DNA from 4 places in the Staphylococcus lloydii genome. Region 3 is predicted to be linked to each of the others. Evidence: riboswitches for the same ligand, from Rfam matches in the RefSeq annotation. Region 3 holds a riboswitch; each other region holds the start of a gene.

What was found. A riboswitch is a leader RNA that binds a small molecule or an ion and turns the genes downstream of it on or off. The one in region 3 is predicted to bind thiamine pyrophosphate.
Region 1: it holds a riboswitch for thiamine pyrophosphate, as region 3 does, so the genes downstream of both, tenA (thiaminase II) here and ISP08_RS08625 (ECF transporter S component) in region 3, are expected to answer to the same signal.
Region 2: it holds a riboswitch for thiamine pyrophosphate, as region 3 does, so the genes downstream of both, ISP08_RS01520 (3-oxoacyl-ACP reductase) here and ISP08_RS08625 (ECF transporter S component) in region 3, are expected to answer to the same signal.
Region 4: it holds a riboswitch for thiamine pyrophosphate, as region 3 does, so the genes downstream of both, ISP08_RS01920 (thiamine phosphate synthase) here and ISP08_RS08625 (ECF transporter S component) in region 3, are expected to answer to the same signal.

Annotation. Positions count from the first base shown of each region.
Region 1 is NZ_CP064056.1:878,655-884,327, reverse strand. It holds gene yidC (membrane protein insertase YidC) at 1-499, opposite strand, end outside; gene thiE (thiamine phosphate synthase) at 596-1,225, opposite strand; gene thiM (hydroxyethylthiazole kinase) at 1,229-2,017, opposite strand; gene thiD (bifunctional hydroxymethylpyrimidine kinase/phosphomethylpyrimidine kinase) at 2,010-2,834, opposite strand; gene tenA (thiaminase II) at 2,837-3,517, opposite strand; TPP riboswitch at 3,594-3,691, opposite strand; gene ISP08_RS04155 (transglycosylase family protein) at 3,817-4,557, opposite strand; gene ISP08_RS04150 (single-stranded DNA-binding protein) at 4,999-5,385, opposite strand; gene ISP08_RS04145 (YwpF-like family protein) at 5,575-5,673, shown strand, end outside.
Region 2 is NZ_CP064056.1:344,329-350,001, reverse strand. It holds gene ISP08_RS01525 (LLM class flavin-dependent oxidoreductase) at 1-937, opposite strand, end outside; gene ISP08_RS01520 (3-oxoacyl-ACP reductase) at 966-1,718, opposite strand; TPP riboswitch at 1,871-1,974, opposite strand; gene fadX (fatty acid degradation protein FadX) at 2,231-3,799, shown strand; gene fadD (long-chain-fatty-acid--CoA ligase FadD) at 3,823-5,346, shown strand; gene fadE (acyl-CoA dehydrogenase FadE) at 5,428-5,673, shown strand, end outside.
Region 3 is NZ_CP064056.1:1,771,964-1,777,636, reverse strand. It holds gene ISP08_RS08635 (energy-coupling factor transporter transmembrane component T family protein) at 1-388, opposite strand, end outside; gene ISP08_RS08630 (ABC transporter ATP-binding protein) at 381-1,787, opposite strand; gene ISP08_RS08625 (ECF transporter S component) at 1,800-2,375, opposite strand; TPP riboswitch at 2,465-2,565, opposite strand; gene graF (glycopeptide resistance-associated protein GraF) at 2,647-2,781, opposite strand; gene auxA (lipoteichoic acid stability factor AuxA) at 3,055-4,344, shown strand; gene ISP08_RS08610 (class I SAM-dependent rRNA methyltransferase) at 4,554-5,673, shown strand, end outside.
Region 4 is NZ_CP064056.1:444,939-450,611, forward strand. It holds gene xylB (xylulokinase) at 1-1,395, shown strand, start outside; TPP riboswitch at 1,487-1,596, shown strand; gene ISP08_RS01920 (thiamine phosphate synthase) at 1,676-2,260, shown strand; gene thiO (glycine oxidase ThiO) at 2,253-3,371, shown strand; gene thiS (sulfur carrier protein ThiS) at 3,355-3,555, shown strand; gene ISP08_RS01935 (thiazole synthase) at 3,557-4,324, shown strand; gene ISP08_RS01940 (ThiF family adenylyltransferase) at 4,321-5,322, shown strand; gene ISP08_RS01945 (MFS transporter) at 5,530-5,673, shown strand, end outside.

The DNA.
Region 1 (5,673 bases), 890 kb from region 3:
AGAAATTCGGATGCTCAGTAAATCCACCACTGGATGATTTCAAAACGAAATATAAGCCCATAATGACTGGCATTTGAATTAACACTGGTAAACAACCCAACATACTCTTCATAGGGTTCATATCATATTTTTTATAAACTTCCATCATTTCTTGATTGGCAGCCATTTTTTCTTCTTGCGTACGAGAACGTTTAACCTTCTCTTGAACCGCATCAATATCCGGTTTAGCCACCTTCATTTTTTCACGCATCATATGACTATTTCTATAATTTGATAACATGAATGGTAATAAAACTATACGTATAGCAACAACAATTACAATAATTGCTAGTCCATAGTCATTATTAAAACTAGTCCCTAACCAATGTAATAATTTATCCATTGGTTCAACAAATGTATTATAGAAGAATCCATTCCTGTTGCTCGGTTTAGAGTAGTCACATCCTGCTAGAAAGACCATTACTCCCAAAAGTAAAGGTAATAGCGCTTTTTTCTTCATTTTTCCACCTCTAATGATATATTCACACAAAAATCATTTTATCATATTAGTGTGCAAGTGAAAATCAAAAACATAATATTTTCACTATTAATCAATTTATTGTAAAAATTGGTGGACTGTTGTTTTTATATCATTACTTTGTGCGATTGCTGAAATCACTGATACACCATTGGCTTGAGCTTTCATAACCTGTTTATAGTTGGCTAATGAAATACCTCCAATGCCTACCATTGGGAAATCTTGTAATTTTTCTCGCAGTTTTAAAATCATTTCAGGACCAACGGGCGCATTTGCGTCATCTTTTGAAGAAGTCGGAAACATTGGCCCTACCCCAATATAGTCAACATGAGCCAAATCAGAATTTTGATATTCTTCAATATTGCCTACGCTTAAACCAATTATTTTATGTTGAAATTGCTGAGCAAAATGGGACACGTTTTCATCGTCTTGTCCAACATGAATACCATCAGCATCAATTGCTATTGCTAGAGAAACATCATCGTTTACTATAAATGGGACATTATAGGAGCGACATAATTCTTTTAATTTTATAGCAAGTAATTCTTTTTCTTTACCAATTAATGTTCCCTTACCTTTTTCCCTAAATTGGAACATTGTGATACCTGCATCTAAAGCCGCTTTGACTACATCTACTATGTCACGTTCATTACTTATATCTTGGGTACCACAAATGAAGTATAGCCTTAAATCATCTGGTTGGAACATTATTTACACCTCTTCTAATTGTTTTAACTGCATATATTCAGAGTGTTCAATCGTATATAGCTTATCAACAAAGCGTGTTAAAAATGAACCAGGGCCTATTGATGCTGTTTCACTCTCTGCTTGTTCAGCAGCAATATTAAAAATCGATACAGCTTCAATGACGTTATCAATAGATGGCGTTAAACTACGATTTAAAAAGCTAGCAATAACACCACCTAAGAGGCAACCAGCACCTGTTATTTTAGTTAACAATTGTGACCCATTAGATAATTTCACAATTTTGTCTTCTTGAGCAATAATATCTTCTTTGCCTGTTATTGCTATTGTCGTGTTAAATTTTTTCTGTGCACGTCGTGCAATATCAATGACGTCTAAGTTTTCTGCACTATCCGTGCCCTTCATCGTAGCATCTTCATCTATTAGAGATAAAATCTCTGAAGCATTTCCTTTAATAACAGTTACATCTACTTCTGATAAAAATTGATGGCAAAAGGATTTTCTAAATTGAGAAGCCCCTACTGCTACAGGATCAAAAACGATTGGCACACCTGAATTATTAGCAATATGCGCGATTTTTAACATATCTTCACTTTGAAGTTTATTAAGTGTGCCTATATTAATTAATAGTGCTGAAGCCACTTTAAAGAAATCTTCTGCTTCTTCTGGTGCTTCACTCATAGCAGGACTAGCACCTAAGCTTAATAATCCATTAGCAGTAAAATTCTTCACTACATCATTCGTGTAACATACGACTAAAGGATTTTGTTGACGAATCGTTTCTAAATTATTCATCATCTAAGCCCTCCTTTTTCATATATGCAAAATGGTTCACTGGGCCACGCCCTTTACCTATTTCGGGTGTATATTGAATTGCCATAGCTATAAATTTCTTCGCTTTTTGGACCGCTTCATGTATTGATTTACCTTTTGCTAATTCCGCAGTAATGACGGCGGAAAAAGTACAACCTGTACCATGAGTGTGTGGCGTGTCATAACGTGGTTCAGTAAATTTATAAACTTCATCTTTTGTAAATAAATAATCGGTTGAATTTTGCTTGTCATCATTTGCATGACCACCTTTAATCACAACGCCTTTACTTCCTATTTCATTTATAAAAATATGACCAGCCTTGTATACATCAGCTTCATTGTTAATTGTTAATCCTGTAATTTCTTCCGCCTCAGGAATATTAGGCGTAGCTACTGTAGCAAGTGGTAATAAAATAGACTTTAAATTCTTTTTACCTTCATCATCCATAAGTGAATCCCCACTTTTAGCAAGCATTACTGGATCAATAACGTATGGAATTTCTGGGTGTTTAGATATATATGATTGGATTAATTCCATCATTGGTTTAGACGCAATCATACCTGTTTTTAAAGCATGCGGTAATTCATCGTCATAAACACTTTCTAACTGTTCTTCTAACCATTGCGGATCCAAATTGTGAATATGTTGAACGCCTTTTGTATTTTGCGCCACGATACTTGTTATAGCTGCCATGCCATATACACCACATGCATGGAATGATTTTAAGTCTGCCATAACACCAGCCCCACCTGATGGGTCAGTTCCTGCAATTGTTAATGCTATTTTCGGTTTATTCATTATTATTTCCCTCCAAAATCCCATGATTCTTGTATATAAGCCATATTGAAAAAGTTTTGTTCATGCACTGTACTTTGTAAATAGCTTTCTTTAATATCGTCACGCTCTTGTTGTGAAATATGAGCTGTTAATTTATCTAATAATCTATCGAAAACATTAACGAGCTCTTCCATTTCTGTGCTATAAAAATCGAACCATTGAGCTAAAACACAATCTCTGTTTAAAGCATCATCTTTTATAGCTTTGCGAGCGATATATTGATAAACATATGGACATGGCGCCATCGCCGCTATCGTATGTGCCGCATTTTCTTTACTAAACGCATTATAATACATATGTTTTATATAATGGTCCCCGCTTGGTGGCCATACTTTCTCTTGTACAATGTCATTGTAATCTTCGCCTATATAATTAGCTATTATTTCATGCGCTTCAACTTCACCATCCACGATAAATTGTATTTGTTCTACCAAAAATTTTACGTCTTCTAAAGTAGATACTTTTGGAATAAGCAACGCATAAATATTGGCAAACTCTTTTAAGTAAGATGCATCGGCTCTTAAATAAAATCTTGCTGCTTCTTCCGATAAATCACCAGCAAGCATATGCTGAATGAAATTGTCATTATATATATTTTCTAATATAGGTTTTGCTGCTGTTCTTAAATCTTGTGAAAATGTCATTGTTAAAATTCCTCCTAATAAAAAAAACTACATTCCACGTAAGAATGTAGTACTAACTAGGCATAATTAATAAATCAAGCTCAGCAGACTACTTTCCTACGTTGGTACTAACCAAATCAGGTCGTAAGGGTCTGAATCAAATCATCTCAGCCAAAGGCTCCCCTAGTAGTTTTACTATAATGTTTTCTTATTAAAGATAACAAATCCCCGTGCAATTTGCAAAAGCGCAAGAAAAAAAAGCCCTGTCTTTTATAGACAGGACTTTTATTGGATATTACATTACATAATTTATACTTAAATTATGCAGTAACCCATTGTGAAGCACCTTCAGTGTTGTATAATTTCACTGCTGCTTTATCTTGTACTGATTCTGGAGCTGATGAAGCTGGTTGACCTTTATATTGTTCAGGTGCTACTGAATCCCATGTAGTTTGTAGGAATTGATATTTACCTGATGCACCAGTTGATGGGTTTGTAGCGTGGATGTCGCCACCTGATTCACGTTGTGCGATTTGTTTTAAGTGACCGTTAACGTTTACTGAAGAACCGCTGTCATCACTTGAACTTGATTCATTTGAGCTTGAAGTAGATTCTTGTTGTGGTTGTTGAGTTTGTTCAGTTTGTGGTGCTTGTTGTTGTTTAGGTTGTTCTTGAGTTTGAGCACTTTGTTGAGTTTGCTCTTGTTGTTTAGGTTGCTCTTGAGTTTGTTGTGTTTGTTGTTGTGGTTGAGCTTGTTCACTTTGTTGTGGTTGTTCTTGTTGAGTATTAGCTGCTTGATTACCATAACCGTTATAACTCCAAGACCAGCTTTGGCCATTTGAAGAAAAATGATAGTTAGTATTGTTTTGATCAAAGTTAATGTTATATGAACCTTCTTGAACTGGTTTTGCATTTAATTCAGAAGGGTTATTTTGTGCTAAGTTTGCTAAGTGCGCATGGTTAGCTCCAGTTGTTTCTGCTGCATCTGCATGATGTCCAGTTGCTAATCCTGTTACGCCTAATCCTACTGCTATAGTTGAAGTTAGTAATGTTTTTTTCATAATTTAAAAAATCCTCCTATAAGGTAATTAGTTTTATCATCAATTTGCAATTACCAATGTAACATCTGTAAAAAGACTGTAGGTTACAGTGAAATAAAAAAAATCGGCATTTTTTTACAACGTAATTACATTAAATAAAGGCCAAGTAAAACCTTTTGAAATTAATTTATACTTTCATGCCAGTTTTGAAAATTTATCAACTTCTGTTTTTCTTGTAATACATATGTAATAAATCTGATTTTTCTGTTTAAATTTAAGACTAAATTATCCATATATAAAACCAAAAAAGCTATTGCTATATGTATAATTAGACATATGCAATAGCCTTTAACAAGTATAATTATAATAGGATTGATAAGTTTGGTATGATGGTTGATAAAAAATGGTGGTTAGTTTATTAATGTGATTGAAATTGAGGATAAATCATTTCAGTTATATAGATTAATTCAAGGAGAATGTTAAATCAGTAGCGTCTTGATTACATGGTTCAATAATTTGGTTATGCTGTTGTTTTACTTTAGGAGACATAAATTTGATTGTATCAATGATGATTTCAGTAACATAATGCATTTGCCCTTCTTTTTCATATTTAGAAGATCGCATATGGCCAGTTACACCTACAAGTGCCCCTTTTAATAAGTAACGATAGATATTTTTAGCATTGTTTCCAAAAGCCTTACAAAATAAAAAATCACAATTTTGCTGTTGATCATTGCGCTTATAAGGTCTATCTATTGCGAGACATAATGAAACGTAGTCTGTTTCGTCCTTGCTAAAAAGTTGTGGATCTTTAGTTAGTCGTCCGACGACAACTATATTATTTATCATAGTTCACCTCCTTGTTAGCTATATCATAATTGGGTTACTTAATAGCGTCAAAAGCCAGTTTATTATAATACTAGGAAAAATTGTTTGCTATATTTTATAAAAATTGGCTTATCAAATTGAATTTACGTTATAATGGCATCATAATCTTATTTATTGTAAAAGTTAAATTTCTTTAATGGATGTGAGGCAATGAAAACATTTAAAGCTGTTAGATTCCAAATCGTTTCAGAAAACGGCGGTGTAACTGAATATGAATTGGAAGATGGTGTCATTATTAATAAAGAAAGT
Region 2 (5,673 bases), 1.1 Mb from region 3:
GCCATGTCGAACAATCTTGTTGGACGAAAAAACTTAATTGTTTCAATGCTTTTTCTATTGGCATATGTTTATCTAAATATGTTTTTTTAGCTAATGCTTCTTCATAAGTATCTCCAACGTAAGTCACCAAACCTGGAAATACTTGAATGTAATCATGTCTATTCATTTTCTCTAATTGCACATCTAACTTTTGTCGATAGTTACGCGCCTGTGTTAAATTCCAAGATACTGAGTATACGGCATCTGCGTATTTAGCTGCAAGTGCAATACCTTGTTCCGAAGCACCTGCTTGCATCGCCACAGGTTTGCCTTGTGGACTTTGAGGTGTCGTTAATGGGCCTTGCACATGATAATACTTACCCGAATGAGAAATCGGCTTGATTTGTTGTGCATCAATAAGTTCTCCTGTAGTACGATTATATCCTAAAGCCTCCACGTCCCATGACACCATCAGTTTATTCATCACTTGCGCAAACTCATCTGCTTTACCATAACGTTCTGAATGGTTAGGCAATTTTGTCATACTATGATTCATTGCTTCTAAATCTGTCATCGAAGTGACTAAGTTCCACCCAACGCGACCGTTCGTAATGTGCTCTAAGCTTAAAAGTTGTCTTGCCGCTGTAAACGGATTAGCAAAACTACTTGAAATTGTTGCGACTAAACCTACATGTTTCGTCACTTGAGAAATAGCTGTTAAATTAATTAAAGGATCGTACCAAAATGACGGCATATCATCATTACCAGATACTTGTAATGCTTGATTATCCGCAAAAAACACCGCATCAAAATAACCTCTTTCAGCAAGTTGAGCTAACGATTGATAATATGCTATATCACCAATGCGTTCAACTGAAGAATCTTCCATTAACCATGCCCCAGAGTGATGGCCACAACCAATTAATAGCACTCCAATATGAAGTTGACGTTTATCCATAAAATATACTCCTTTATATCACTATGTTTTAATTCATTGTTAAGCCACCGTCGACAGTGTAATTTTGTCCAGTGATACCACGTGCATCATCTGAAGCTAAAAAGGCCACCATATTCGCAACATGTTGCGGTGTCGTCACTTGGCGTAACGGTGTCGTTTGCGCAATAATATCAAACACTTCTGGCGTTGTAGCAGCGCTTGCATCAGTCGTTTTTAATAATCCTCCTGAAACCACATTTGCTGTAATACCATATTGACCTAATTCAGCCGCAATATTACGTGTAAAACCAATTAATCCAGCTTTTGCCGTCGTATATTGGTGATAAGGTACGACTGGGTTTTGATATAGATTTGTTCCTATACTAATAATGCTACCTTGCTGACGTTCTTTAAATTGAGGCACGACACTTTGGGTAACATTAAAAGCAGCTTTTAACGTCCCGTCTATTTGCTGCTGGTAATCTTCCCATACTAATTCTGTAAATGATTGTTGGGCAGTAGGATCGAATTTAAAGTCTACTAATGCATTGTTTACTATCACATCAATGCGCCCAAAATTTTTAGTCCCTTGTGCAATCATTTTATCTACCGCTTCACGTTGCGTCACATCACCTTGAATGGCAATTGCGTTATCAGAACCCAATTCATCTACTAAATCTTGAGCCGCCTGTTCACTATGACAGTAATTAATAATTACCTTCTGACCTTGTGCTACTAATGTTTTCACAATCGTTGCACCTAAACCTCTACTACTCCCCGTCACTAAAATTACTTTCGACATAATATTTCACTCCTATAGTTAGATTTATAATTAAAAATTGCCACGTGAACGTGTCTATGTAGTGTCAAAACAACAAAAACGCGACCTCCAATTATGGAAGCCGCGTCAAAAATACATCTTAATATATAATAAAGCGTCAGCGCTTAAATTATAGTTTGACGAACACACTTCCCTACGCTAGTTCCAACTAGATCAGGTTCAAAGGGTTTGAGGAAATCCTCATCTCAGTGCAAAAATGACACCCCTAGTGGTTATTTAATTATTACTTTAAATGTATGTGCTTCATTACATAATGTCAAGTTGCCTCCTTCAAACCTCCTCCAACAACAATAAATTTACAATATAACTGATTTTTTATACTTTTATTAAAACAAAACTCTTTAAATTATAAGTTTTTATTATTATGAACTATTAAAACTTTTACATCATTTTTACACTATGGTATATTCTATGTAAGGGCTTACATATTCGAAAGGAGGCAGTCTTCCTATGAGAACTTGTGATGTTATGCAATGAAAATTATTACAGCAAAAGAACTAAAAACTTTAGTGAAAAGTCATGACACCATTGCCCTTTCAGCATTGTCAGTAGGTAATTTACCAGTAGAAATATTAAAACACCTGATTGACTATTATGACGAAACGCAACAATTAGATAATTTAACAATAATGGTTGCTAATGATATTAGTGACTACGCTGGAGATGGTGTCGATTTAGACGCATTTATTAAACGTAAAATGGTAAAGCGTTTAATATTAAGCATTATAATAGCTTCACCCGCTACAATCTCAGCAATAAAAAATAGTGAAGTAGAAGCCTACTTTTTACCCCAAGGCGTTATGACTACGAATTATCGTAATCAAACTTTTGCCAACCCAGGTACAATAACAACGATAGGCTTACATACAACGGTGGATCCTAGATATACAGGTGGCAAAGCAAATGTTCGAACGAGTGAGGACTTAGTACAATTAACGAAAGTAAATGGTAAGGAATACCTACTCTACCAATTTCCTGAAGTTGATGTAGTCCTGTTACGAGGAACTTACGCAGATCGACAAGGTAACATTTATATGGATCATGAAGCACATCTTAGCGAAGCATATAGTGTTGCACTAGCTGCACATAGAAACAACGGCAAAGTGATTGTACAAGTTAAAGCTGTTGTTGAAGATGGTAGCTTTAAACCAACAGATGTATTTATACCAAGTGCCCTAGTTGACTACGTTATGGTAAACGACAATCCACGTTACCATAAACAAGTTGTTCAAACTTATTATGACCCTGCATTGTCTGGACATTATAAAGTATTAGATATGCCTGGTCCCTACATTAAAATGAGTTCACGTAAAGTCATCTTACGACGGGCAGCACAATTTTTAACACAAGGTGATATGGTTAGCATTGGATTTGGTATAAACAATGAATTATCTAATTTATTAGTTGAAGAAGGTGTACGTGATTTAGTACATCTCAATATCGATACAGGCGTCTTTGATGGTTATATCGGTAGTAATGACTATTTGAGTATGCACTACAATTTAAGTGCACGTATGCGTCACGAAATGACATGGGATTTTATTTATAATGGTGGGCTAGACATTGCATATTTGAGTTTTGCTGAAATAGACCAACATGGCAATGTAAATGTCTCTTCTTATGGCAATAAATTAAATGGCTGCGGTGGCTTTATAGACATAAGCCAAACTGTTGATACCATTGTTTTTTCTGGCTCATTAGTTGTCGGGGGTCAACTAGATTGTGTACATAATAAATTAGTAATCAACGAAGATGGTAAGGCTACTAAATTTGTAGACGAAGTACGCAACGTAGATTTTAATGCCGAATACGCACTATCCAAAGCTCAGACTGTTTATTATGTGACTGAGCGCGCGGTATTCCAACTTACAAATTCAGGTTTGAAGTTAATCGAAATCGCACCAGGTGTAGACATAGAAAGAGATATATTAGCGAATATGTCATTTAAACCTATTGTTCCTGACGACATAGGTTTAATGGATGCTAGTATGTTTCAAGAACATTGGGGTAATTTACACAAAACGTTAGGGAGCAATAGTTAACCGATTACAAGGGGGTACAAACTATGAATTTCGATTGGATTAAGACAAGAGCTATATTTGAAGAAGAGAAACCTGCAATTATTGACCCAGCTAAAGGCACTGAGTGGACATACCAACAATTAAATATCCGTGCAGAAAACTTGGCATCACATTTACGTGAACAAGGCACAGAGCGCGGTGACGTCATAGGTATTTTCGGACCAAATGACGTTGCGATTTTAGATTTATTATTCGCTTCTATAAAATTAGGCGCCGTATTTCTACCTATAAATTGGCGTTTAAATCCAGAAGAAATTTCAACCATCGTAGAAGATTCGGGCGTTAAAAAAATTTTTTACGAGACTAAACATCTATCATCTCTAACTAAAATAGATGAGTCACTATTATATATGGATATCAATTCTCAGGAATACGATAATATCGTAGATCCTTCTCATCATAATGTATTTGAAAGTGTTGAATTACAGGGGGACGATTTAGCATCGCTATTATATACAAGTGGTACAACTGGAGTTCCAAAAGGTGTTATGTTCTCGCATGATTCTTTTGTAAGTAACGGCATAAATTTAAACCATACACTACCAACTTATCCGACAGACGTTTCAATAGTCGCGTTACCACTGTTCCACGTATTTGGTTTTAATGATTTAACATTACCAGCATTGTTCAATGGTGGCACACTTGTGTTGCAACGCTATTTTAACGCTGAAGAACTCAATAATCTCATGATGGAATATAAACCAGACTATATGTTACTTATTCCAACAATGTTATATGCAATGCTTGTGGCAGATAATTTTAATCCTGAAGGCTACCAAAGTGTACGTTATTTAATACAAGGTGGTTCTCCACCACTGCCAGCAGTACAGGCAAAATTATTAAATATGAATATTGCACTTATTAATGGTTATGGTCTAACTGAGGCGCCTATTGTTTCTGTAAATACAGTAAGCAATTCAAAACTTAAGCCTAAATCAATCGGAAATCCTGTCATTTTCACTGAAGTACGTATCTTTGATGATGATTTTAACGAAGTAGCGACAGGTGAAATTGGTGAATTAGGCGTACGTGGCAAAAACGTTACGCCAGGTTATTGGAACAAGCCAGAAGCTACGGCAAAAAGTTTTCATGATAATTTCTTTTTAACTGGTGATCTGGCGACAATTGATGAAGATGGTGATGTATATATTGTTGACCGTAAGAAAGAGATGATTATTACCGGAGGGGAAAACGTACTACCATCAGAAGTTGAAGCGGTATTATCAGAGCATCCATTAGTCGCACAATGTGTCGTCGTAGGCTATACAAGTCCTAAATACGGCGAATCCGTATCGGCTGCAGTAGTTTTAACGGAAGCGGATGACAATTTTGAAGAGAAATTAGATGCCTTCGCACGTGAAAAACTAGGTGGCTATAAAGTGCCTAGAATGTATTTAAGTATTAATCATATGCCATTAAACTCAACATCCAAACCAGATAAACTCGCATTACAGCAACGTATGAATGAAAAAGCTGAGCAATTACATCAAGGTGATGAGTTGGCATAAATGCAACACCTACTTAAATACTATAAAAATTTTTACCTGTCTATGTAAGCGCTATCATAACAATTATTGGAGGTTTTATATATGTCCACAAAAACTGAAATATTAAAAGAATTATATCCAGAAGATACGTTAAATATCGCTAAAGAATTAACTGAAGGTGAAGTTAAATTTTTAAAACAGTTAGACGACATGTTAGAAAACAATTATCGTGATTCAATTAATGATCACTGGGCTAATGCCACAATTCCAGAAGGCTTCTTCGAAGAATTAGGCAAATTAGATTATTTTAATAATCCCCTACTCTTTGAAGGACGTGGCGATGCAAAG
Region 3 (5,673 bases):
CGATTTGCGAAGAGAATACGACTAACAAACCAAAGAATGAGACGGTCATCGTTCTTAACGAAAGATGTAGTCCTCTAATTAAGCTTTCTATAGAAATTTGAATGAAGCCGAGTTTAAATAACATATGCGTACCATTACCATAAAAAATCATAAATAGTGCCGACACTATACTGAATAGCATTGTGAAGAGTATAAATATAAATGTGACTCTTAATTTGATACCACTAAAAATCAATAAAAATAAAACCGTAAGTAACGCCAAGTAAATCATTAAATCAAATTGGTGAATTAATATTACTAAGAAAAATAATAATACTGATAGTGCCAATTTCGTAATAATATTAACATCATCTAAGAAGGTGTATCGTGTTTTCCATAAATCAAACATGTGCTTCACCTAACATTTCTACGAGTTGTTTATTTTCTACGTGTATTCTTCGTGTAGAATAGCGTTTTATAATTTCAGAATCATGCGTAACCATAACGATAGTTTGTCCTTTGTTAATACGTTCTTGAAACAATTTGATAAGATTAAATGTATTATGGCTATCTAAACCGAAAGTAGGTTCATCTAATAAGATGATTTCAGCCTCAGAACTTAATGCGGTAGCAACGCTTAAACGTCTTTTTTGTCCTACAGAAAGTTCAAAAGGGTGTTGATGTTTAACTTCAGTTAAATTCAGCTCGTGTAACATTGCTTCTGTTTTCTGCTGCGCTTCAGTATCGCTATAGTTTGAATATTGTACATATATTTCATCATAAACAGAGTTAGTGATAAATTGTAATTCAGGATTTTGATAAACTAAAAAGGCATGGTGTGCAATATCTTTTATCTTACGGATAATTTTATTGTTAAAATACATAGTTCCTTCATATTGAATAAGTTGCATTAAAGATTCTAATAAAGATGTTTTCCCACTTCCGTTAGCCCCAGTAATTGTAATCCATTCACCTTGATTTATCGTTAATTCATTGATTTTAATCAACGCGCGTTTGTCTCTTTTTATCGTGCATTGCTCGAGCCGAAGTTGGTAGTCTGTCTTTTCTACTGTATGTTGTTTGATAGGTTGAGGTGCATAATCCCAGGCTTTAGGATGCCAAACTCCATATTCGGTTAGTAGATGTTCATAGTTAGTTAATATTGATTGCGGTTGTTCATCTGCAATAATATTGCCGTCATAATCGAATAAAATGACTCTATCAATGTGTTCCCAAATATGAGCTACTTTATGTTCGACAATGAGTACGGTTTGATTAGTCCACAATGACTTAATTTTTGACCAAAGCGCTTCTGTCGCTTCAACGTCTAACATTGCAGTAGGTTCGTCTAGAAATAATGTGTTGGCATTTTGTAACAACGTTTCTGCAATTGCCAATTTTTGTTTCATACCACCACTTAATTGGTTTACATATTGGTCTTTATTTACAGACAAACCAACAGATTGCAAGGCTTTCGATATCTCTTCATCCATTTGTTCTCTCGGTACTTGTCTATTTTCTAAAATAAAAGCGAGTTCTTCATAGACTTTTGGCATACAAAATTGTGTATCAGGGTCTTGAAAAATAACACCACTATTTACATCTCTATCTAATTGATCATATTTTAATGGTAGTTCTATCAATTCAGGTACTATGCCGCTAAGTACATTTAACAAAGTACTCTTACCTGACCCTGAGGGTCCTAGTAATAGGACTTTTTCTTGTTCTTTAATTGTAATATCCAACCCATCAAAAATCTTTTTATTGGCGTTTGGGTATTTTAGGCGTAAATTTTTTGCTACTAACACATACAACGCTCCTTATAAATTATCGTAATCTTCTTTTGATGAGGGTCTAAATAATCTCGTAACACCTGTTTGATCGAGTGCCTTAACTATATAGTAAGAGAGTAGGCCAGCAACTAATATACCGCCTAACAAACGAAAAACAATGTAAAGTGTTAAGTTCCAACTTGTTAGCGATGCTAAGTAACCATAAGCAAAGTCTAACGGTAACGTTGAGATAGCAGTTAATAACCCTGCTAAAATTGCGACGATAGCTTTTCGGGATTTATATCTAAAAATTGCAAATATAATTTCACAGGCTAAACCTTGAACGAAAGCGTAAATCATTGTAGCGATATCGAAACGACCCATAATAATAGTTTCACCAGCACCGGCAGCAAATTCGGCTAATAAGGCAATACCTGCTTTGGGAATAATAAGGTAGGCCACTACAGCTGCCATAAACCAAGCGCCATAAGTAATTTCTTCTATATGAAGTCCAGATACTTGAAATGCTTTATACACGAAATTCCAAATATTATAGATAATTGCAAAAACGATAGCAATAAGTATTGTGACTAGTATTTCTGATAGTTTTAAACCTTTTGACATGTAACATTCCTCCATAAAAAAACGCACAACCTCTCTAGAAGTTGTGCGTAATTATAGGCATAATTATACAAAAAAATTAATGAATTAATAATTATAATTGTACACTTTCCTACGCTAGTCTCATCTAGATCAGGTTCAAAGGGTTTGAGGCAATCCTCATCTCAGTTACAAAACACCCCTAGTGCGTATATTAAGTTTTAATTTAACCTTAATGTATGCCTTTTAATATAGTTTGTCAAGACTGTAAGTAGAAATTTGACATCTTACATCCTTATTCAAATAAATCTTGAACGTTTTTCTTTGTTTCTTCGTGATTATCAGAACCATTTTCTTTTTTATCTTTTAGTTCATTTTCAGCATTTTTAGCTTGTTCAGCTGCGTCTTTGTGCATTTCTTCTTTACTCATAGGTAACCACTCCTTATTTTAGCGTTTTACTATATAAAGTTGTTATACAGATGTGTTTACCTCGTTCACAAGATTTAAAACAAATTAATTATATTACTATTGCAAGAAATCGTATAAATAAGGTATTCTTAACTAATTGAAGTTTGTTTAAAATAAAACAAACTGTGGAAAGTTTAATGTGTGTGTATTTTATATCATACTATAGACTTATTTATCGGTTTAATTAAAGACAAGATTCTTAAGTTCGTTTATAATAACTTTGAGGTGAATGGTATGTCGTTTTTGAAAAAACACGCCGAAATATTATATAGCTATGTAATTGGTATAGTGTCGATTTTGATAAGTGTCATTATATTACTTAATCTATCATTAATTAATAAACTTAATGGTAAAGATAAGATAGAATTACATATTCATAATGTTTGGGACTTTATTAATGCATTTTTCGGTGAAATTATTAGGGTGACGAGTAATTATATAGGTAGTTTCCCAGTTGTTAGTGCCATTATAATAATTCTATTTGGTGCTTTAGTTATTTATTTAGGTTTTACATTATATCGTACGACTAAATATGATTATGATATTTCCATATTCTTCTTAGTAGTAGGAATTTTATACTTCCTAATAACAATCATTTTAATGACACAAATTTATAGCTTCTTTGCGGTATTATTTATAGTGCCATTCGCTATTCATATAGGATATATCGTTTATAAAGACGAATTGAATCCTAATCATCGCAAGTATCACTATCTATGGATAATTTTTAGTTATGGCATTGTTTATCTATTGACGCAAATTGTACTATACAGTCGTATAGACAGCGATGAAATTTTACCAATAGATATCTTAAGTATTAATACATTCTTTTTAATCATGTGGATATTAGGACAAATGTCTATATGGAATTTCTTGTTTTTAAGAAGATCACTTCCACTTACTAAACAAGAATTAGGTGAAGAAGAGCCAGAACTTTCTCGCATGAGTAAAGATTCTATGACAAATCAAACAAAAGAACATTGGAAAAACTTACAAGATAGAACAACTGAATTTACGCGTAAAACACGTAGAAGTGTTGACTTACAGAAATTGCGTGATAAGAAAGATAAATTTATTAACAAATGGAAAGAAATTATAGATATTCAAGAAGATGACGTACCAAATTGGATGAAGAAGCCTAAATGGTTGAAGACTGCATACGTTGAATTATTTTGTGGTGCGGTTCTATTATTCTTTACATTGATTGAATTTAATAATAGAAATAGTTTATTCGTATCAGGTGAATGGGAAATTTCTCAAACACAATATGTGATTGAATGGGTGACACTACTATTATTAATGTTTGTAATTATTATTTACATTTTAACTACACTCACTAATTTCTTACGCGATAAATTTTATTATTTACAGCTATTTATGATTAGTTTGCTGTTCTTTAAATTACTTACAGAATTTGTAAATATCATGGTTCACGGATTGTTGTTATCTATTTTCATTACGCCAATTCTATTTATCATGTTAATTGCGGTTATCGTTTCATTTGTAATCAAACTAAGACATTAAAATAATTAGATTAATGCAACTTAATGGTTTTGTAATTGAGGCCATTAAGTTGTATTTTTTTGTGTTTTAAAGTTTATAAGTTGTTACAAACGCTACATTTTAGTAGAAATTAAGAGATTAAATATTCACATTTGTGATGTGCTACAGTGTAAACAACATGTTAAAATAAAAAGCGCTATAAACTATATATAAAGAAAGGTCGGCAAATTATGAAAACAGCCACTTTAAATAGAGGAAAAGAAACTAAATATAATAATCAATATCCATTAATTGAAGAAGACGATATATACGCACATGACCATTTAAAAGAAGGGGATTTATTTTATTTAGTGACAAATAAAGAGGAGTATATTGCAACGTGTTATGTTGGTAGACAACATAAAGGTATAGGTTGGGTACTAAGTTATGATAAAGAAGAAGAGATAAATGCGTCTTACTTTGAACGTTTATTTCACATTGCAAACGAAGAAAGGACTTATTTTTATAATTTAGATGGTACTTCTGCATTTAGATTGTTTAATAGTGAAGGTGATGGCGTTGGTGGTTTAACTATTGATAATTATAACGGTCATCTTTTAATTCAATGGTATTCAAAAGGAATTTACAAATTTAGATATTTAATATTGAAAGCAATTGAAGCGGTATTTGAATATACGTCTATATATGAAAAAATGCGTTTTAAAGATGAAACGTTAACGGGTGGTTATGTCACGGGTGAAGCTCCAGAATTCCCAATTGTAATTGAAGAAAACAATACTTTTTACAATGTGAATTTAGATGATGGCTTAATGACTGGTATCTTTTTAGACCAAAAAGAAGTACGTAAAAAGTTAAGAGACAAATTCTCAACAGAACGTGATGTTTTAAATTTATTTAGTTATACAGGTGCGTTTTCAGTTGTAGCTGCTAATGAAGCTAATAGTACTACGAGCGTTGATTTAGCTAATCGTTCACGTGGTCTTACAGAAGATAATTTTGGTTTGAATGGCATTGATCCTAAATCTCAATATATTTATGTAATGGATACTTTTGACTTCTTTAATTATGCACGTCGTCACGATCATTTTTACGATACGATTGTAATCGATCCACCAAGTTTTGCTAGAAATAAAAAGAAAACATTTTCTGTTACAAAAGATTATGACAAGTTAATTTTAGGTGCATTAGATATTTTAGGTCCAGACGGCAATCTGTTATTGTGCACGAACAATAGTACATTCTCACTCAAAGCATTTAAAAAAGTAATTAATGATACATTGGATAATGCCGATGTAGATTATGAATTGATAGAAGTCATGGGATTGCCTAAAGATTTCAAAACACATCCAC
Region 4 (5,673 bases), 1.2 Mb from region 3:
GCTTATCCTGGTTATAGTGAACAAAATCCCGATGAATGGGTTTCAGTAACGATTGAAACGATGAACAACGTTATAAATAATTTGAAACAAAATCACTCTGATTTTGAAATAAACGGCATATCATTTTCTGGTCAAATGCATGGTTTAATTGTATTGGACAATGAATACAAAGTGATTAGACCAGCAATATTGTGGAACGATACACGTTCTACCGCCCAATGCGAAATGATTAAATCCCGACTAGGTGAAATTGTGTTGGGTAATCCAGTGTTAGAAGGGTTTACGTTGACTAAATTGATGTGGCTAAAGCAACACGAACCAGCCCATTGGTCTAAGACGAAAGTATTTTTATTGCCTAAAGACTACGTGCGTTTCAAATTAACAGGTGCGATCAATATGGAATTGTCCGATGCGTCGAGTACGTTGTTATTAGATCCATCGACAAATGAATGGTCAGAAGATGTAGGTAGACAATTTGGTATTACGAATATTTATCCACCACTGGTTACTTCGGATACGCAAGTAGGATTTTTGAAACAGTCGATTGCTGAAAAGCTAGGCATTTCAAATAAAGTTGCAGTATTTGCAGGTGGTGGTGATAATGCTTGTGGCGCAATTGGGGCAGGCGTCATTGAACCTAATCAATCGCTATGTAGCATTGGAACATCAGGTGTAATATTGTCCTGTGAATCAAAGCAAGATGCCGAATATGGTAATAATATTCATATGTTTAAGCATGCTGTGAATAATTTATCTTATGCTATGGGTGTGACGCTCTCGGCTGGCTATAGTTTGAATTGGTTTAAAAATCAGTGTGCACAAAACGACTCATTTGATGAACTTATGTCATATGCCGAACAATCTAAAATTGGTGCACAAGGACTGATTTTTGCACCTTATCTAGCGGGTGAACGTACGCCACATGGAGATGCTAATATTCGAGGTAGTTTTATTGGATTAAGTGGCATGCATTCACTTGGTGATATGGCTCGTGCAGTTGTAGAAGGAGTTACTTACTCATTATACGAGTCCATAGCATATTTGCGCACGCAAGGTAAGCAGATAAATGAAGTTGTAGCTATTGGCGGCGGTGCGAAAAGTGAATTTTGGTTACAATTGCAAGCGGATATATTTAATGCAAAAGTATATAAATTAAAACATGAAGAAGGACCATCTATGGGTGCAGCAATGATAGCTGCTACGGGTTTGAAATGGTACGAAGACATCGGCGCATGTGTGGAACAATTTATCCATAAAGAACAAGTCTTTGAGCCAAATAAAGAGCGGCATGTAGCTTACCAAAGCTACTTTGAAGTATATAAAGCAGTTTATAATCAAACGCAGCCTCTTACTAAAAAGTTAGTTGAGTTAACTAAACAAAGCACGCATAATTAATTTACAAAGTAGTTTGCAATTTCTAAAAACTTGAGTTACATTAACATTATTGATTCATTGATTTTCACAAACCAAACATTAACAATTTTATATAGACCACTGGAAGTGCCTTTACAAAAGGCTGAGATCGAAATCGTCATTTCGAAATTCCCGGAACCTGATCCAGTTCATACTGGCGTAGGAAAGTGGCGTTACTTAGACGATTTTTATATTTGAGTATAAACGTTATTTTTCTATCCAGAAAAATAACGTTTTTTTATTTATATAGAGGTGAAACCCGTTGTTTGTAGCTATCACACCATACAAAATATTGAATCAACTAGATATTGAACATTACAAAGCTATTTTAGAATATTATGATCACTTAATTATACGCACCCCAATGACAACGCCTCAGCTTATTGATTGGATAACAAGAGCCATTAAACACGGTATTAGTAAAGACAAATTAACTGTGCATAGCAATGTAGACGTATTTATTGCTTGTGCTATGACTTCTATTCATTTCAGTGAATATCATAGCGCCCTAAAAAATTTTAAAACTCAACATCCTCAAGCGATAGTAAGTATGTCTACTCACAGTGAAGAAAGTGTTATTTATGCACAACAACAGCATTGTGATTATGTATTGTTTGGTCATGTTTTCCGTACGTCATCCAAACCGAATCAAGAACCAAGGTCGCAACGCGAAATTAGGCAAGTGCTGAGCAAAGAAATTAAAGTTATTGCACTAGGTGGGGTGAATAGACGTACTTTATCACAATTGCCGGCAGGTTTTGCTGGGGTTGCTGGCATTTCATTATTTTATGACAGTGATAACCAAACTTTACGAAAATTTACAGAGGAGTGGTCAAATTATGTTTGATGTACTCATTATCGGTTCTGGCGTCATGGGCATGTCTGTCGCACGTAATTTAAAGCATAATCAGTTGAATATCGGCATCATTGATAGAGATATAGACGGTATGCATGCTTCTTATAAGGCGGGAGGGATGTTAGGCGCACAAAATGAGTTTTCTAACGATAGTCCGACTTATCGTTTGGCTTTGAAATCTCAGCAGTATTTTAAACACTTGAATGAACAACTTCTATCGGAAGTTGGAAGTGATATTGAATATAAAGAAACAGGATTAATCAAATTAGCATATGAACCTAAAGACAATGACAAAGTGATAGCACAATATAATTTTCTAGCAAATGTTAATCCTAATGTAAGACTATTAGAACAACAAGAAGCGCATCGCTTAACGAGTAATAATCTAAATATTGAAGACATCATGGCATTATATATTCCAAATGATCATCAAATAAACGCAAATAAATATACGAAAGCATTGTATAAATCGTTAGAACAGAACAACGTTGAACGTATACGACATACAGAAGTGACAGCCATTACAAAAGATAAAGGAATGTATAAAGTCATTACAAATAAGGGTGATTATTACGCTCCGAAAGTTGTCGTTGCAGGTGGAGCGTGGAGTCATAAATTATTGCAAGCACAATTAAAAGAACGCCAATTAACTGGCGTTAAGGGTGAAGTCATATTGATGGAACAAGAAGATTTAGATTTGCAGTCAACAATATTTATGACGAATGGTTGCTATTTAGTACCGAAAAATAAAAATAGAGTGCTTATTGGCGCTACAAGTCATTTTGATGACTATTCAGTGGGTGTATCGCAAAGTGGTGTAGATTGGTTAATGGAAAGTGCTACGCGACATATACCTCAACTGAAGTATGCACGTAAACTGAAGCAGTGGTCAGGCGTTCGTCCGCATATTGGCAATGAAATTCCGATTATGGACGAAATTGAAAAAGGATTATTTGTCATTACTGGCCATTATCGAAACGGTATTCTATTATCACCAATTGTAGGTGAACTGATGAGTAAATGGATTGTTACAGATACGAAACCACAAATACTAAATGATTTTACTGTAGAAGGATGTGTGTTAAATGGAAGTCATGATTAACGGCGACACATTTAAATTTGGCGAACAATTAACGTTATTAGAAGTATTGCAGCAACTAGAAATAGATGAACAGCGCGTCATTGTTGAACATAATAGTAAGTTAATCAAGCAAGACACATTTGCATCGCAAGTTGTTTCGGCAAATGACAAATTAGAGCTATTAGAATTCGTTGGAGGCGGTTAATATGTTTAAAATTGGACAATTCGAAATAAATTCTAGATTATTACTAGGTACTGGGAAATTTGAAAATGAAACAATACAAACAAAGGCAATTAATGCTGCAGAAACTTCGGTATTAACTTTTGCGGTCAGAAGAATGAATTTATACGACAAAAATTTACCTAATCCGTTAGCAAATATAAATTTACAAGATTATATTACTTTCCCTAATACAGCTGGTGCCAAAACGGCAGAAGAAGCAATTAGAATTGCGGAAATAGCTAATCATGCCGGCGTTTGTGACATGATTAAAGTAGAAGTAATCGGTGATGATGAAACGTTATTACCTGACCCGTTAGCTACGTATGAAGCATGTAAAGTGTTATTAGAAAAAGGTTACACAGTATGTCCATACGTTTCTAACGATGTCGTATTGGCGAAGCGTCTTGTAGAATTAGGCGTACATGCCGTTATGCCACTTGCATCACCGATTGGTACGGGTAGAGGTATCAATAACCCATTAAATCTACGCTATATTATCGAGAAAGTAGACGTCCCAGTGATTGTTGATGCGGGCATTGGTTCTCCTAAAGACGCATGTCATGCGATGGAACTGGGTGCGGATGGCATCTTATTAAATACAGCTATTTCAAGTGCGCAAGACCCTGTTAAAATGGCCGAAGCTATGAAGTTAGGCATCCAAGCTGGTAGATTAAGTTATGAAGCGGGGAGAATACCAGTTAAATATACTGCACAAGCTTCAAGCCCTGTAGAAGGCATTGGCTTCTTATGACAAATCGTTATAATCGTCAAACGCGTTATCAACGTTTTGGCGAACAAGGTCAACACTGCTTGCAGACCATGCATGTCATGATATTAGGAGCTGGTGCGCTTGGAAGTAACATCGCAGAGATGTTAACGAGAATGGGTGTACATGAAATATCTATTATTGATATGGATATTGTAGAATTAAGTAATTTACACAGACAAGCATTGTATGATGAAGACGATGCCAAACAAATGTTACCAAAAGTTGAAGCATTAAAAAGTAAATTAAACAAAATTAATGCGTCAACAAAAATTAATACTTTATATGAAGAACTGACTGCCACAAATATTGAAAAAATATTAAGTGACCACCATCCAGATATTGTGATGGATGGCATGGATCACTTTGAAATTAGATACCTTATCAATGAAGCTTGTCATAAATTACAAATCCCTTGGATTTATGGTGCAGCGGTAGGTAGCAAAGGTACTGTGTATGCTATCGATTATAAAGGGCCGTGCTTAAAATGTTTATTACAAGCAATACCCAGTACGGGTGAAAGTTGCGCCATCAACGGCGTCTTACCACCGGTAATCAATCAAGTCGTTAGTATACAAGTGTCAGAATTAATGCGTTATGTCGCTGGTGAAGGATTTTCAAGAAAGTTAATTACTATTGATACGTTTGATTTAAAACACCAAGCAATAAATATTGATAGCTTAAAAAACGACCAATGTCATGTATGTAAAGAAGGCGATTATGAAGTATTAAATAAGAGTCAGACTAGTCAAATCGAAGCAATGTGTGGAAATGCATATTTATTTAGATTCAATACACAGGCATTTAATTATGCAACGTATTTCCCAGGCCATATTATTAAGGAAAATGCATTTGCTAAGTTAATTCAATATAAAGATGTGGATTGTACACTCTTTCGAGATGGTCGCATGAATGTGCATGGCATTGAAGATGATTCAACAGCGCAGCAATTATATGAAGAATTTAATAAGCAATTAAAATAATTGAAAAATGATAATTATAAAAAGAGTGATAAGCAGCTGAATAAGCTTATCACTCTTTTTTTATTGTGAAAGATAATTAACTATTAAAACGAAAATAAATGAAAATAAACAAAAACAAATTTGCATTATAAGAAAAAATGAAATAGAATATAGGAAATAAATGAAAGCGTTTTCTAAAACGTAAAAGGTAAAGGGGTGTCGTTACTTATGCATAATAAATTAGAAAAAATGGGTATGCCGCCGACGTTGCTTTGGGGATATATTGGCGTGCTTATCTTTATGATGGGTGATGGATTAGAACTTGGTTGGATAAGTCCATATTTACAACAACATGGTTTATCGGTACAACAA